3 regions of the Martinezella sp. CNPSo 3890 genome follow, and region 3 is predicted to be linked to each of the others. Evidence: predicted binding sites of a transcription regulator. Region 3 holds the regulator's gene; each other region holds the start of a gene.
The links. Region 3 encodes PhoB, which activates phosphate uptake and scavenging genes when phosphate is short. Its sites were predicted from a motif close to TGTCATNNANCTGTCAT; they were not measured.
Positions count from the first base shown of each region.

Region 1: the regulator PhoB is predicted to act here: its motif matches at 3,806-3,822, upstream of AC13RC_RS11885 (BtaA family protein).
Region 2: the regulator PhoB is predicted to act here: its motif matches at 1,767-1,783, upstream of AC13RC_RS05975 (esterase-like activity of phytase family protein).

Region 1 is NZ_JBXSOR010000003.1:409,392-414,846, reverse strand. Features, by position in the region: gene AC13RC_RS11900 (lytic murein transglycosylase) at 1-752, opposite strand, end outside; gene AC13RC_RS11895 (glycoside hydrolase family 25 protein) at 832-1,623, opposite strand; gene AC13RC_RS11890 (class I SAM-dependent methyltransferase) at 1,838-2,512, opposite strand; gene AC13RC_RS11885 (BtaA family protein) at 2,509-3,756, opposite strand; gene AC13RC_RS11880 (serine hydrolase domain-containing protein) at 3,949-5,337, shown strand; gene AC13RC_RS11875 (transglycosylase SLT domain-containing protein) at 5,366-5,455, opposite strand, start outside.
Region 2 is NZ_JBXSOR010000001.1:1,209,437-1,214,891, forward strand. Features, by position in the region: gene glmS (glutamine--fructose-6-phosphate transaminase (isomerizing)) at 1-836, shown strand, start outside; gene AC13RC_RS05970 (DUF502 domain-containing protein) at 1,014-1,715, shown strand; gene AC13RC_RS05975 (esterase-like activity of phytase family protein) at 1,950-3,437, shown strand; gene recG (ATP-dependent DNA helicase RecG) at 3,482-5,455, opposite strand, start outside.
Region 3 is NZ_JBXSOR010000001.1:23,731-29,185, reverse strand. Features, by position in the region: gene AC13RC_RS00155 (aspartate aminotransferase family protein) at 1-1,057, opposite strand, end outside; gene AC13RC_RS00150 (GcrA family cell cycle regulator) at 1,482-2,009, shown strand; gene phoB (phosphate regulon transcriptional regulator PhoB) at 2,099-2,782, opposite strand; gene phoU (phosphate signaling complex protein PhoU) at 2,814-3,527, opposite strand; gene pstB (phosphate ABC transporter ATP-binding protein PstB) at 3,578-4,393, opposite strand; gene pstA (phosphate ABC transporter permease PstA) at 4,409-5,455, opposite strand, start outside.

The sequences.
Region 1 (5,455 bases), on a different contig from region 3:
CGCTGGAAGCCGAGGTGCTGGAGGAATCGCGCTGTCGTCAGAATGACGTCAGGTGCGCTGGTCTTGAGGTTGACATGGCCGTCGCCATCGCCATCCGTGCCATAAGCGATGATATCGGGCGGCAGCATTTGTGTCTGGCCGATTTCGCCGGCCCACGCACCCGTCGTCGTTGCCGGGTCGACATCGCCGCGCTGGACGAGCTCGATCAGCGCGATCAGGCGCGGGCGGAAGAAATCCGGCCGGCGGCAATCATGCGAGAGAGTGACCAGCGCGTTGCGGGTGTTGAAATTGCCCTGGACGGCGCCGAAATCGGTTTCCATCGCCCAGAAGGCGGTGATGACGCCGGGAGGCACGCCATAGTCCTGTTCGGCCTTGGCGAAGACGTCGGCATATTGCTTCATCTTCTGGCGGCCGATGTCGAGGCGACCCTGGCTGACGGTGCGCTGGGAGAATTCGAGGAAGGTTTGACGGAAGACGCCCTGGCTGCGGTCCATGGCAAGAACCTTCTGGTCGATCTGGGCGCCGGCGAGCGTCTTGTCGGCGGCTGCAGCATCCGCGCCATCCGCAATCGCTTCGGCCTTTATGCCGGCCAGAAATGTCGTGAGATCGCCGCCGCAGGCTACTTTTGGAGTGGCATCGCTGCTCGCGGGCGGCACTGTGGCCGGAGCCGCGCTTTGAGCCAATGCCGCACCGGTCATGGCTGAGGCGAAGAGCAACGCAACAGCGCCGCGTCGAATGGTGTGACGATCCATGAGCGATCCTTTCCAGTGATAGAATAGGGTCGCTTTCACAGAAGATTGTGACATAAGCAAGAGAGAATTGGGTGCAGTCTCAAGAATTTCCTTGCTTCTCTACTGCCGCTACCCAGTTGTGCCAATTTTGTTCGGAACCGGCGAAAACATTGATATCCGTCGGACCTTTGATGCCGGGGATGACACCCGTAGACGTATATTGCCAGAAGGCCCAGTTGCGGTCGGCATAGGTCTCTTTCGGATGCTTGGCAACGGAGCGAACCCAGAAGTGATAGTCCTTGAAATAGCCGACTAGATTTTCGCGATGGAAATCGACCGAAGTATAGATGATCGGGCGCTTGCCATAATAGGCCTGCAGGCGATCCATAAAGCGTTTGATCTCGCTGCGTACCGTTTCAGGCGCTGGTCTGGTCTTGCAGGTGGGGGAGCCAGGATTCCATTCGACGTCGACGACGGGTGGAAGCGCCATGGCATCCTTCGGCACGTTGCGGATGAACCAATCGGCCTGCTCATCGGCCGTCGAGCAGAAATAGAAGAAATGATAGGGCGCATGCAGAAGTCCCGCGGCGCTCGCTTCATTCCAATATTCAGTGAAGCGAGGGTCGATCCGATCCTTACCCTCGGTCGCCTTGATGAAGACGAAGGCGACGCCGGAACCCTTGACGGCTTTCCAATCGATATCGCCCTGCCACTTGGAAATATCGATGCCATGGATGGGATGGCGCTGCGGGTGATCGCGGCCGAAATCCTGTGGCTTCGTATCGGCGAACCTGGTCTTGGGGAGGGCCGCCGTCGACAGGGCATCATAGCCCGTCGTGCAGCCAGTCAAGGCAAGAGCGAGCGGCAGTAGGCATGCCAGAAGCCGGCGCATAGATATCCTGTTATGGCGCGAGTGATCTTGCTGCCCCAAGACTTGGCTTCCGTAATATGGTCCCCGAGAATCCGAAAGAGCGGCAGACCATACCGTTGCCAGCTGGTCTTGCCACTTTATTCACCATATCAACGTAAAAAATGCGTTATCTTCAAGCAAATTCTTATGCTTGGTGTCTTACGAGGCCGGATTTTGCGCTGGAATCCATCGGCACTCAGGCGGCGTGCCGTGCCGCCACGGCTCGCCAGGCGTAACCGCGGCCGATTCTTTCGGTTTTCACCGACATGCTTCGCGCTGCAGCCTTCTCTTCGAGCACCGTCAGAAGATCGGCGCGCGGAGTGACGTGGAATTTCTTCAGCCAGCCTTTGAGCATGGCGCGGAACCAGCCCGGCAATCCCTCCTGCTGGCCGAAATCGACGATGTGAAGCTCGCCGCCCTGCGCGACTGCGTCGAGCGACGCGTCGATAGCCCTTGTCCAGTCGGGAATCATCGAGAGCGCGTAGGAGATCATCACACGGTCGAAGCCATCGGTGCCGAAATCGGCGGGTGAAAAGGCTGTAGCGTCGGCGACGCGAAAATCCGGCATCTGTTTCAAACCACGGAAATTGCTGCGTGCCGAGATCAGCATTTCCTGCGAGATATCGAGGCCATAGAGGTGGGCGGACGGGAAGCGCCGATAGGCGAGCAGCATATTGCGGCCTGTGCCGCAGCCCACTTCCAGGAGGGAGCCACCGACGGGCACATTCAGCTGTTCGATGGTCCGATCGCGGCCGAACAGGTAATATTTGCGGGTCAGATCATAGATGTGACGCTGATAGCGGTACATGCCGTCCATCAGCTTGGCGTGGTTGTTCGCGCTGGTTTCTATGCCTGTATCCGCCTGGCTCACGCTTTTTTTCCGTAGATATGGAAGCCGCCGTAGATGGCCGAACGGTCACGGGTGTTGAGTTCCTGTGAGCGTTCTTCGAAATAGACCCACTGATCGCGGATCGCTGGAGAGAGGCGGCCCTCAATGATGCTCTTTTCGGCGGCCGTGCGGAAGATGACGCGGGCGTCTTCGCGCGCCGTGCGGGTAATCTCCGCCCAGAGGCCATTGAGCTGCTCATCGGTCATCCAGTCCTGCGCATCGAGCAGGACATAGCGATCGCGCGAGGCTGCCGGCTTCGAAGCGAGAAGCTCGGTGAAATTGGCGTGATGGACGCTCACACGATCGGCATTGGCGCGAATCGCCGCATAGTGCTCCGGCTTGAGATAGGTGGGCAGGGGGCCTTGGTGCTGGGCAGCGTAGCGTCGCGAGAATGCCTGCCAGGCGAAGTAGTTGTCACGCATCGGGAAGTGACAGGCTAGCTTTTCCAGGCGGTGTTTCAGCACGGCGGAAATGGAATCGTCACCGGCCAGGCTTGCAAGCTCGTCATATTGCTGCGGCGGGATGCCGAGGCCGAAGAGCGAGCTTTTGCGGCCGAGCAGCCAGCGGACCGCTTGCTTGTCAAAGATCGGAGCGATCTCCTCTTCAAAGAACTGACGCTGCTCGCGCATCGTGCGGGCTTCCGTCATCTTGTCGAGGCGGACGCCGTGCAGGCGTGCCAGTATATGGGCGGCGCCAATGAACCGGCCGAGAAGGCCGGTCTTGTAGATATTGCGGTTGAAGACCGTGATGCGGCGGCGGCCATAGAGATCGCGACCATTCCAGTAGTCCGCCGTTGCCGCGTCGAGGCGAGGCGCGATGAACTGATCGTAGGCCTGGCTATTGGCCGCGATGCCGGGCGTTCCGAAGAAGCGCACCAGGTCCGCATGGCCGGGAAGCAGGCGGAAGGCTGCAAGCTTCAGCTTGTTCAGGGCAATGTGGTGGCGATTGAGATCGACGACATCGATGGATGCGGGATTTTGCGAGAGGTAGGCGAGCATGTTGCAGCCGCCCGAACCGATGGTGACGATGCGATGATGCGCCTGCAGCTCCATCGCCTCCATATCGATATCCGGATCCTCCCAGATCTGCGGATAGACAAGGCCGGAAAACAGCATTCCGAACAACCGCTCGGAGAGACCCGCTTTGGACAATGCCTTGTGCTGCAGCAGAGCGTCCTTGAGTTTCCGGTTCTTTTGGAGACCGGCATCCGGGGCGAATTCCGTCATCTGAGTCTTGTCACCGATTTGTGAAGATCAGGGCGTTTAACCCGGCAATGCTACAGTCTGATGACGCGGGCTGTTGGCAGATCCGGCGGAAAAGCATCCTTGCACATATTTAAGGAGCCCTGACCATCATAGGTCTTTCATCTTGCTGCGTTTCCTGATTGTCTCCGCCTACCTTTCTGGAGGGTATGTAATATGCGTTTGATATCGAGAGTGATCGCGGCTCTGGTTGTTCTGCTGCTGATCATTGTCGCCGGCGGGGCCGTCTGGCTCTCTCTTTACCCGCCGGAATTGCTGAAGGTTGGCGATGGCTACGCGGCAAAGATCGTCTGCTCCAATACGTTCGTGGCCAAACGGGACCCGGAAAAAGTGATGGAGGAGGATGTGCAGGCTCCCGGCAATCCGGCATTGAAGCTCATTCGCGTCTATGTCGACCGGGACGAGGGCGTGGTCACGGCCCGCTTCCTTGGACTGTTTGCGCCGAACCGTGCGCTCTATCGGGGGGCGCTCGGCTGCGCGCTGGTGCCGGACGGTGATCTGCAGGCGGCCCGCAGCGCCGTCTTCCTCAACAAGGTCAAGGCGCCGAAGAGCGACGCTGTGTGGCCGGATGGGGATACGGTAAACCTCGGTCAGGGCGATGTCGGGAAGAAGCTCGCCGATATCGTATCGAATCTGGATCTCGCCGGGCCTGCCATGCGCGCGATCGTTGTCGTCAAGGACGGGCGCATTGTCGCCGAGTCCTATGGCGATGGCTTCAGCAAGGCAACGCCGCTGATCGGCTGGTCGATGACCAAGACGGTCAATGCCGCCATCATCGGCCGGCTCATGCTGGCCGGGCGTATGTCCTTCGACGATCAGAATCTTCTGCCGCAATGGAGCGTGGACCCACGCAAGGATATCAAGCTCAGCGATCTTCTTGCCATGGAGAGCGGCCTTGCCTTCAACGAATCCTATGGCACCGTATCGGACGTTACACGCATGCTCTATCTCGATCCGGACGTGACCAGTATCGCAGCCAACGCGCATCAGTTGGCTGCGCCCGGCGAGCGTTTCAGCTATTCCAGCGGTACGGCAGCGCTGCTTTCGCGCCTCTGGATGAACCGACTGCCCAATCTGAGCGCTGCCATCTCCTATCCGCGCGAGGCGCTTTTCGGGCCGCTCGGCATGTACAGCGCCGTTTTCGAGGCCGATGAGCGCGGCACCTTCGTCGGCAGCTCCTATCTCTATGCCAATGCCCGGGACTGGGCGCGCTTTGGTCTCTTTCTGCTGCAGGATGGGGTCTGGAATGGGCATCGCCTGCTGCCGGAAGGCTTTGTCGGCGCCATGCGCACGCCGACAAAGGCTTCCGAGGGCGTTTACTCGCAGGTTCAGGCCTGGCTTGCAGGCCCCGGCGGCTCCAATGTGCAATTTGGCCTGCCTGCAGATACCTTCTGGATGACCGGCCACGACGGCCAAACGATCGCAATCGTCCCGTCGGCCAATCTCGTTGTCGTGCGGATGGGGTTGACGCCGACCTGGGCGTATTATCGACCGCAAATCCTGGTGAAGCGGATCATGGATATAATAAAACCGGCCGCGAACTAGGCCGGCTTCTCATAAGGTTTTGGTAAAATCAGTAATTGCCGTTGGCGACGTCCGTCAGGCCCTTGCGCTTGGCGTCGTAATAATAGCCACGGGCATAGAGCTGCACGGCATTGGCTTC
Region 2 (5,455 bases), 1.2 Mb from region 3:
GCGAAATGCCGTTGTCGCCGTCGCAAGCGGCGCTGTTCATTTCCCAATCCGGCGAGACCGCGGATACCTTGGCTTCGCTGCGCTATTGCCGGGACAACGGCCTGAAGATCGGCGCCGTGGTCAACGTCAGGGAATCGACCATCGCGCGTGAATCCGACGCGGTGTTTCCGATCCTGGCTGGTCCCGAGATCGGCGTCGCCTCGACGAAGGCTTTCACCTGCCAGCTTGCGGTTCTCGCATCGCTCGCGATCGGAGCAGGCGTTTCTCGCGGTACTATCAGTGCCAAGGATGAGGAAGGGATGGTGCGCCATCTCGTCGAGATGCCGCGTATCATGGCGAATGTGCTGAATATCATTCAGCCGCAGATGGAAAGCCTGTCGCGCGAAATCTCGAAGTTCAAGGATGTGCTCTATCTCGGTCGCGGCACGAGCTTCCCGCTCGCCATGGAAGGCGCGCTGAAGCTGAAGGAGATTTCCTACATCCACGCAGAGGGCTATGCGGCCGGCGAATTGAAGCACGGGCCGATCGCGCTGATCGACGAGAATATGCCCGTCATCGTCATTGCTCCGCATGACCGCTTCTTTGACAAGACCGTTTCCAACATGCAGGAAGTGGCGGCGCGCGGCGGCCGAATCATCTTCATCACGGATGAGCTTGGTGCGGCAGCCTCGACATTGCCGACCATGGCGACCATCACCTTGCCCGTCGTCGACGAGATCATCGCCCCGATCATATTCTCGCTGCCGATTCAATTGCTTGCCTATCATACGGCCGTCTTCATGGGCACGGACGTCGATCAGCCGCGCAATCTCGCCAAATCGGTCACCGTGGAATAGGACAACTTCCGTTCCGCATTTGCCGTCACGTCGTCGTGAGCCGGACGTTTGTTCGGCTCGCGGACGCGGCTGGCGGGTTGTATGCCGCGCAGATTTCTGGCACGATTCCCATACTGAGATGGTGGGGAGGATTTGCCGGGTAGCAGTAGGCGGCGGAACGGAGTTTTCGAGCGGCGAATGACTGAAAAACTCATCAAAATGTCCGTAACCACGCGGATCAGAAATAATTTCCTGGCCGGCCTGATTATCTGCGCCCCGATCGCCATCACGCTCTGGCTGACCTGGTCCGTCGTTCATTGGGCCGATAGCTGGGTTCGCCCCTATATTCCCGCGCGCTACGATCCTGAAAGCTATCTGAACTTCGCCGTTCCGGGGACCGGCCTGGTGATCGCGATGATCTTCATCACGATCGTTGGTTTCCTCGCCAAGAACCTGATCGGCCAGAGCATCGTCCGCTTCGGGGAGTCGATCGTCAACCGCGTGCCGCTGGTGCGGACCATATATAAGAGCGTCAAGCAGATCTTCGAGACTGTGCTGAAAGAGCAGGGCACATCCTTCAAGAAGGTCGGGCTGATCGAATATCCAAGCCCGGGCCTCTGGTCGATGGTTTTCATATCGACCGATGCCAAAGGGGAGATCGCCTCGAAATTCAATGCCATGGGGCAGGACATGGTGGCGGTCTTCCTGCCGCCGACACCTGTTCCCACGGCCGGCTTTCTGGTTTTCGTTCCACGCGAAAAGATCACGGTGCTCGACATGAGCCCGGAGGATGGCGCCAAACTGCTGATCTCGGGCGGACTTGTATCGCCCGAATACAAGGAAGAGCTCGTCGCGGCAAAGGGGCTGCCCAGGCCAGTTCCGATAAAATCGCTGACTTAGAAACGCTCCCGTTCCTGTCGTAGGTTGCCTGGCCTCGCGTACCGCGCGAACTGTCATGTCTCTATCATATTGACGCCTTAGATCGTCCTACGGGACAGGCAATCGGATGCATCTCATCAAACATTCGGAGTTTCGACCCCGGCTGTTGTTCTTCGACGCAGCTTGAGAGCGGGTCGGAGATGGATCTCATTGTCTCCATACGTATTTTCACTGGAGGATATTGTCTTGAAATATATGCATTCGAAGAGCTTGCCGCTGTTGTCGGCCGCGCTGGCCACATTTGTTTTTTCTGCACCGGTCGCGGCGCTTGCTGATAATTCCATCGCAGTCCAGGGCGTGACGCTCGTCAACAAGGGACGTGTCGCGGTCGGTCGTATCCCCGCCAATCTGCGCGACAAGTTCGGCGAGACCTTCGGTTCCGGTTCGGGCATGTCGATCGACACCAAGAGCTGGGTCCGCAATGCCGACGGCACCTATAAGGGTTCGCTCTGGCTGCTGCCGGACCGCGGCTATAATGTCGCCGGCACCACCGATTATCGCGGACGTCTCAACATCATCGATATCAAGCTGACGCCGGTTGCTCCCGGGGCGACGCCGTCGGCCGGCCAGGAACAGTCGGGCGTCGAAGCCAAGCTCGCGGATACTCTGCTTTTGAAAGACAACAAGGGCAACGAAACCACTGGCCTCGACCCCGCCAACGGCGTTCGCCAGGCAGAAAGCGGTATGCCGCTTTTGCCGCAGGCACCGAACGGCAAGATCTCGCTCGATAACGAAGCTGTTGCTCGGCTGCCCGACGGTTCGATGTTCATCAGTGACGAATACGGTCCTTACATCTATCGCTTCTCGGCAGACGGGCGCATGATCTCGGCCACGGCACCGCCGGCGGCGTTTCTGCCGATGCGCCACGGCGCCGTGAATTTCTCCTCGAACAATCCCGGCCCCGGTGAAGCCGCGCCCGATCCGAAGGATCCGACCAGCGGTCGCCAAAATAATCAGGGCTTCGAGGGGATGTCCCTGACGCCGGACGGCAAGTTCCTGATCGTCGTGCTTCAGTCCGCGACCCGCCAGGACGGTGGCGATTCCAGCTCTACCAGGCAGAATACACGCGCCTTGGTCTATGATGCCGCCGATCTCGACCATCTGAAACTGGTGCACGAATATGTCGTGCCTCTGCCGGTCTTCACCAATGACAAAGGCAAGACGGCCGTCGCCGCGCAAAGCGAAATCGTGGCGCTCTCACCGACAAGCTTCCTGATGCTGGCGCGCGACAGCAACAATGGTTATGGCCAGAAGGGCGATAAGTCGCTCTATCGTAGCATCGTTGCCGTCGATGTGTCCGCTGCCACCGATATTGCCGGCGGCAAGTTCGACGGCGACACGGCTGTCGCGCCAAAGGGCGTTCTTGATCCCTCCGTCAAGCCGGCTTTCGTCAGCCAGTTCATCGACATCAACGACAGCGCCGATCTTGCGCGCTTCGGTCTGCACAATGGCGCGCCGAACGACCGTAACAACCTCTCGGAAAAGTGGGAGGCCATGTCGATCGCCAGCGTTCAGGATCCGAAGCTGCCCGACGACTACTTCCTGTTCGTCGCCAATGACAACGACTTCATCACCCAGGACGGTTTCCAGGTCGGAGCCGCCTATAAGGATGAAAGCGGTGCCGATGTCGACACCATGTTCCAGGTGTTCCAGGTCACCATTCCCGGCCTCGCCGCAAAGTAATGTCGTGAGAGACAGGGATGGACGCGGCTAACGCGTCCATCCGCTTACCCCGCTCGCAGGAACCGGATCGCCTCGTCGCGACGGAAGAGATAGAGCAGGGTGCGTACCGCGCTGCCACGCTCGCTGGTCAGTTCCGGATCGCGCTCGATCAGATAGGCGGCATCCTTGCGGGCGATCTCCAGAAGGTCGGCATGAGCCTCAAGGCTGGCGATGCGGAAGCCGGGCGTGCCGGATTGACGCGTGCCTAGAAGCTCGCCTTCGCCACGCAGCTTCAAATCCTCCTCGGCAATGCGGAAGCCGTCCTCGGTCTCGCGCATGATCGACAGCCGCGCATGCCCGGTTTCACCGAGGGGGCCTTTGTAGAGAAGAATACAGGTCGAGGCTTCGTCACCGCGACCGACACGTCCGCGCAATTGGTGAAGCTGCGCAAGGCCAAAACGCTCGGCATGTTCGATGACCATGATGGTCGCGTCGGGGACATCGACGCCCACTTCGACGACGGTCGTGGCGACCAGCAGGCGGATCTCGCCATTCTTGAAGGCCATCATCACGGCGTCTTTTTCCGGGCCGCTCATCCGGCCATGGATCAGGCCGATGCCCGGTCCAAGCGCCTTGGTCAATGTCTCATGGCGCTCTTCGACGGACATTAAATCGGATTCTTCGGATTCCTCCACAAGTGGGCATATCCAATAGGCTTTTTTACCCTCAGATAGCGCGCTTCTCAGGCGTGCGACGATGTCGCCGGTTCGTTCATTCGGAATGGTGATCGTCTGGATCGGCTTGCGTCCCGCCGGCTTCTCAGTGAGCTTCGAAACGTCCATATCGCCGAAGGCGGCGAGCACCAGCGTTCGCGGTATGGGCGTTGCGGTCATCACGAGCATATGAGGAGAGATGCCCTTCGCGGTCAGGCGCAGGCGTTGGTGAACGCCGAAGCGGTGCTGTTCGTCGACCACAGCCAGCATGAGGTTGGCATAGGCGACGCTGTCCTGAAAGAGAGCATGCGTGCCGATTATGATCTGTGCTTCCCCGGAAGCGATGCGTTCAAGGATCGCATCCCGCTCGCGTCCCTTCGTGCGGCCTGTGAGAACTTCGACGGAAAGGTTTGCACTAGCAGCGAATTTCGAAATCGTTGCATAATGCTGGCGGGCGAGAATTTCGGTCGGCGCCATCAGCACGGCCTGGCCGCCGCTTTCGATCACGGCTGCGATCGCCATCAGTGCCACCAGCGTCTTTCCCGCGCCGACATCACCCTGCAGCAGCCGAAGCATGCGCTCGGTGCCGGCCATATCCTTCAGAATATCGGCAACCGCTTCACGCTGGCTGTTCGTCATCGAGAAGGGCAGGGATTCCAGTAACTTGCGGCTGATTTCTCCAGTTGCATGCACCGGCTGTCCCGCAACCTTGCGCAACCTTTGGCGCACCAACGAAAGCGATAATTGCCCCGCCAGGAATTCATCATAGGCAAGCCGGCGGCGCGCGGGAGATTGCGGATCGATATCGGCCGCATCTCTCGGCGCATGCAGCATGTGGAAGCTATCGGAGATCGAGGGAAAGCCCTGCTTCTGCGTAAGGGCTATATCATCCCACTCAGGCAACTGCGGAATGCGCGGCAGCGCCGCCTCGATGGTCTTGCGCAGGAACTTCGGCGTGAGGCCGGCGGTTAGTGGATAGACCGGTTCGACGAGCGGCAGGTTTTCCGCTTCACTCTCGCGCATGATGTAATCCGGATGCACCATAGATGGGCGGCCGTTGAACCAGTCGACCTTGCCGCTGACGGTGACCGTCTCGTCGATCGGCAGCTGCTTTTCGAGCCATTGTGCCTTGCCCCGGAAGAAGACCAGCGCCAATTCTCCGGTCTCGTCGTGCAGATAGACGCGATAGGGAACGTTGCTACGCGCATTCGGCGGCGGCTGATGACGGTCGACACGGCCGGTAATGGTGACGATGGCGCCCTGCGGCGCCCTCGCGATACCGGGCTGCTCGCGTCGGTCGATGATCGAATGCGGCGCGTGGAAAAT
Region 3 (5,455 bases):
GATGCTCGGCACGGATAGCCTGCAGCAGCTCTGCCTGCGGAATGGCCGCCTTGATGCCGAGCATCAGACCTTCGCCGCGAACGTCCTCGATGATGTCAGGAAAACGATCCTTGAGCGAGGCGAGCCCCTGGCGGAAGACCAGCGAGACATCGCGCACATGCTGCAGGAAGCCTTCGGCAAGCACGATATCGAGAACGGCATTTCCGACCGCCATAGCAAGCGGATTGCCGCCATAGGTCGAGCCGTGCGTGCCCGCCTTCATGCCTGAGGCGGCTTCTGCCGTCGCAAGGCATGCACCGAGCGGGAAACCGCCGCCGATGCCCTTGGCGACAGCCATGATATCAGGCTTGATGCCGGCCCATTCATAGGCGAAGAGCTTGCCAGTGCGGCCGACGCCACACTGTACTTCGTCGAGGATCAGCAGCAGGCCATGTTCGTCGCAGATCTCACGCAGCCCGCGCAGGAATTCGTTGGTGGCCGGACGGATGCCGCCCTCGCCCTGGACCGGCTCGATCAGGATTCCGGCCGTCGCATCCGTGATGGCGGCGCGCACGGCATCGAGATCGCCGAATTGTACCTGATCGAAACCCGGTGCCTTGGGTCCGAAGCCCTCGATATACTTCTCCTGGCCGCCTGCGGCGATGGTCGCGATGGTGCGGCCGTGGAAGGCGCCCTCGAAGGTGATGATGTGGAACTTTTCGGGATGCCCCTTGGCGAATTGATAGCGCCGCGCCGTCTTGATGGCGCATTCCAGCGCCTCGGCGCCCGAATTGGTGAAGAATACCTTGTCGGCGAAGGTCGCTTCCGTCAGCCGCTTCGACAGCTTCTCCTGACCTGGCACCTCGTAGAGGTTCGACAGGTGCCAGACCTTGTCGGCCTGGGCCTTCAATTCGGCGACGAGATGAGGATGGGCGTGACCGAGCGAGTTGACCGCGACGCCGGCTGCGAAATCGAGGTAGCGCTCGCCATTTTCGGTGACCAGCCAGACGCCCTCGCCTCGCTCGAACCGTAACGGAGCGCGCATATAGGTGTCATAAAGCGGCGTGGTCTCGGCCATGGCCATATCTCCTGATCACAACTTTAAGGACCGATCGCTTCGATTTGATGAAACGGGTCCGAAAAAATCAAAAATGCCGCCTTGCGGCGGCCTGGGCACTATTGATGTTTTGCACCGCGATGTCAACAAAACTGGCGTTTTAGCAGTTGCGAGAAAGCGCTTGCCGGCAAAAGAGATGGGTTGGGCGGCGCCTATGGCAGAAATGCCACGCCCGGACAGCAAGTTGGGGAAAACCTCGAAATCGATTCCTCAAGATTCCCGCGACTCTTGTCACGGAGTCAGCCTCACACTAGGTTAAAAAGCAATTGCTAGACTGCATGCGGCGGAACTAGTCACCACAATTTTAGAGCGTTTCGCGCCTCGTTCCCATGCGAGGCAATGGTGAGGGATTCTGCCATCGGAAACGCGACAGCGGAGACAGGGCATGAATTGGACAGACGAACGCGTCGAGAAGCTGAAAAAGCTATGGTCCGAAGGGTTGAGCGCCAGCCAGATCGCTGCGCAGCTCGGTGGCGTGAGCCGTAATGCCGTTATCGGCAAGGTGCACCGCCTGAACCTTCCTGGCCGAGCGAAGGCCGGCGGCACGGCAACCGCGACGCGCACGCCAAAGCGCAGTGCCGCGGCTCCTCGCGCAACGACCTACGGCTCGCGCGTCGCTACCCGCACCGTGGTCGCCCGCCAGCAGGGCGCAACCATGCTGAAGGAAGAGATCGAGATCGATTCCGTCAATGAAATTCAGTATCGCCCGGCATCGAACGTCGTCGTTCCGATCTCCCGCCGCCTCGGCCTGACGGAGCTGACGGAACGCACCTGCAAATGGCCGGTCGGGGACCCGCTGAAGGACGACTTCCACTTCTGCGGCAATGACAGCCCGGATTCGTCGCCCTACTGCACCTATCATCAGCGCATGGCCTACCAGCCAGTGCATGACCGCCGCCGCAACAACGGCTGAAAGTTACCGCAAGACAAAGAGAAACGGGCCCCTCGAGGCCCGTTTTTCTATTTCCGCCGCTATTTAGTAACACCCGAGCGGCAAGCCGCTCAGGCTTCCATGGAATAGCCCGCGCCGCGAACGGTGCGGATGACATCCTGCATATTGGAGAAATTGAGCGCCTTGCGCAGACGGCCGACATGGACGTCGACAGTGCGTTCATCGACGTAGATATCGTGCCCCCATACGCCATCGAGCAGCTGCGAACGCGAGAAGACGCGGCCTGGCGAAGACATCAGGAACTCCAGCAGGCGGAATTCTGTCGGCCCCAGCCGGACTTCGCGGCTCTTGCGGTGGACGCGATGGGTTTCGCGGTCCAGCTCGATATCGCCGCAACGCAGCACCGTGGAGAGAACCTCCGGGCGGGCGCGCCGCAGCATCGCCTTGACGCGGGCCATCAGCTCCGGCGTCGAGAACGGCTTGACGACGTAATCGTCCGCGCCGGTCGAAAGTCCGCGCACGCGCTCGCTTTCCTCGCCGCGGGCCGTCAGCATGATGATCGGCAGGCGCTCCGTCTCCGGCCGCATACGCAGCCGGCGGCAGAGCTCGATGCCGGACACGCCGGGGAGCATCCAGTCGAGGATCAGGAGATCGGGGATGCGCTCCTGGAGACGCAGCTCGGCCTCATCGCCTCTGAGGATGGTGTCGACCTCGAAGCCTTCGGCCTCAAGATTGTAGCGCAGCAGAACGCTAAGCGCTTCCTCGTCTTCTACAACAGCAACTCTCGGAACCATGCGCCTATGGTCTCCTTTCTTCGCTTCCAGATTATTCCGTCACTGCGCCGACGGTGTTGGCGGTATCGTCCTTCGGGCGCTCGCCTTCCGGCTGAGCACCGGTCGCCATGTAATAGATCGTCTCGGCGATGTTGGTGGCATGGTCGCCGATGCGCTCGATGTTCTTGGCGCAGAAGAGAAGATGCGTGCAGGTGGTGATGTTGCGCGGATCTTCCATCATGTAGGTCAGCATCTCGCGGAAGAGCGAGGTGTACATGGCGTCGATTTCCTCGTCGCGTTCGCGGATCGACACGGCCTTGTCCGGCGAGCGGGTGGCGTAGACATCAAGAACTTCCTTGAGCTGGCTCAGTGCCAGTTCGGAGAGGTGTTCGATGCCACGAGCGAGACGACGCGGCACGCCCGTGCCCTGAACGGCGATGACGCGCTTTGCGGTATTCTTGCCGAGATCACCGACGCGCTCCAGATCGGAGGCGATGCGGATCGAGCCCATGATTTCGCGCAGGTCCGCTGCCATCGGCTGACGACGAGCGATGGTGACGATCGCCTTGTCACCAACTTCGCGCTCGGCATGGTCGAGAACGACGTCGTCGGAGATGACCTTCTGGGCCAGGGCCGCGTCGCTGTTGACGAGAGCGCGTACGCTGTCGCTAACCATCTGCTCGGCCAGGCCGCCCATTTCGGCAATGCGGCGCGTCAGAAACTTCAGGTCTTCGTCATAGGCAGAGAGAATGTGAGTGGAGACCATTTTTCTATCCTCAAGTGAACTGTGTGAAAGGAGCCGCGCGCCTGCCATCATCAACCAAAACGGCCCATGATGTAATCCTGCGTGCGGAAATCGTCGGGATTGGTGAACATCTTATCGGTGTCGTTCTCCTCGACCAGGTGGCCGAGATGGAACATTGCGGTACGCTGCGAGACGCGGGCGGCCTGCTGCATGGAATGCGTCACGATGACGATGGTGAAATTCTCCCGAAGCTCGTGGATGAGATCCTCGACCTTGGCGGTTGCGATCGGATCGAGCGCCGAGCACGGCTCGTCCATCAGGATCACCTCGGGGCTGACCGCGACGGCGCGCGCGATGCAGAGGCGCTGCTGCTGGCCGCCCGACAGGCTCGTGCCGGCGTCATGGAGCCGATCCTTCACCTCACCCCATAGACCGGCCTTCTGCAGACTGGTTTCGACGATATGCTCGAGATCGGCCTTTGAGCGATGCAGGCCATGGATGCGCGGGCCGTAGGCGACGTTCTCGTAGATCGACTTCGGAAACGGGTTGGGCTTCTGGAAGACCATGCCGACGCGGGCGCGCAATTCCACGACATCGATGCTGTCGTCGTAGACATCCTGATCGTCGAGCGTGATCTTGCCGGTGACGCGGCAGGTCTCGATGGTATCGTTCATGCGGTTGAGGCAGCGCAGGAAGGTGGACTTGCCGCAGCCGGATGGGCCGATCAGAGCCGTCACCGTATTGGCGCGGATCTTCAGATTGACGTCGAAGAGCGCTCGCTTGTCGCCGTAGAACACAGAAACGTCCTGGCCGATCATCTTGTAGGGGATCGTGGTCATCTTCTTGGCCAAGGCTCTTTCGCTGGCAGCTTCCGTCATCATGTTCATTTCGTGCGCCCTCCTTTACCAGCGCCGCTCGAAACGACGGCGCAGCAAGATGGCGCCGATGTTCATCGCGACGAGGAAGAAGAGGAGCACGATGATGGCACCAGACGTCCTTTCGACAAAGGCACGCTCGGCTTCGCTCGCCCACATGTAGATCTGCACCGGCAGCGCCGTCGAAGGATCGAGCGGCGATGTCGGATAATTGGCGACGAAGGCGACCATGCCGATCAGAAGAAGCGGCGCGGTCTCGCCGAGCGCATGGGCAAGCCCGAGGATCGTGCCGGTCAGAATGCCAGGCATCGCGAGCGGCAGAACATGATGGAAGACCATCTGCATGCGCGATGCGCCAAGACCGAGCGCTGCGCTACGGATCGACGGCGGCACGGCACGCAAGGCGGAGCGCGTGGCGATGATGATCATCGGCAGCGTCATCAGACTCAGCACGAGACCGCCGACCAGCGATGCCGAGCGCGGCAGCCCCATCATGTTGATGAAGACCGAGAGACCCAGCAGGCCAAAGACGATCGAGGGAACGGCAGCGAGATTGTTGATGTTGACCTCGATCAGATCCGTCAGCCGGTTCTTCGGTGCGAACTCTTCCAGATAGATCGAGGCAGCAACGCCGACCGGCAAGGCAAGTACGAGAACGGTCAGCATTAGGTAGAGCGAGCCGATCAGCGCGACACCAAGCCCGGCGGCTTCCGGCCGGCTCGAATTGCCCGACAGAAAGAGACCGCTGTTGAAGGCCTTGTGAAGCGCGCCGCTTTCGCTGAGTTGCTTCATCCATGCGACCTGGCGGTCGGAAATCTTGCGATCCTTCTCGCTGACGGTCAGATCGATCTGCCCCTTGTTGGCGGAATCGATGTTGGCGCTGGCCAGGAATGTGACGTTCTGTGTCGTCCCGATGATCGAGGGGTTGGCAACGACTCTGTCGCGCAACACGATCCTGGCGCTGTCCGACACCATCGCCATCGCCTCGCGCACAAGCGTGCGATTGGCCGGATCGATGCCAAGCGCTTTCACCAACGCATCGCGCACCAGTACGGGGTAATTGGCAGCGATCAG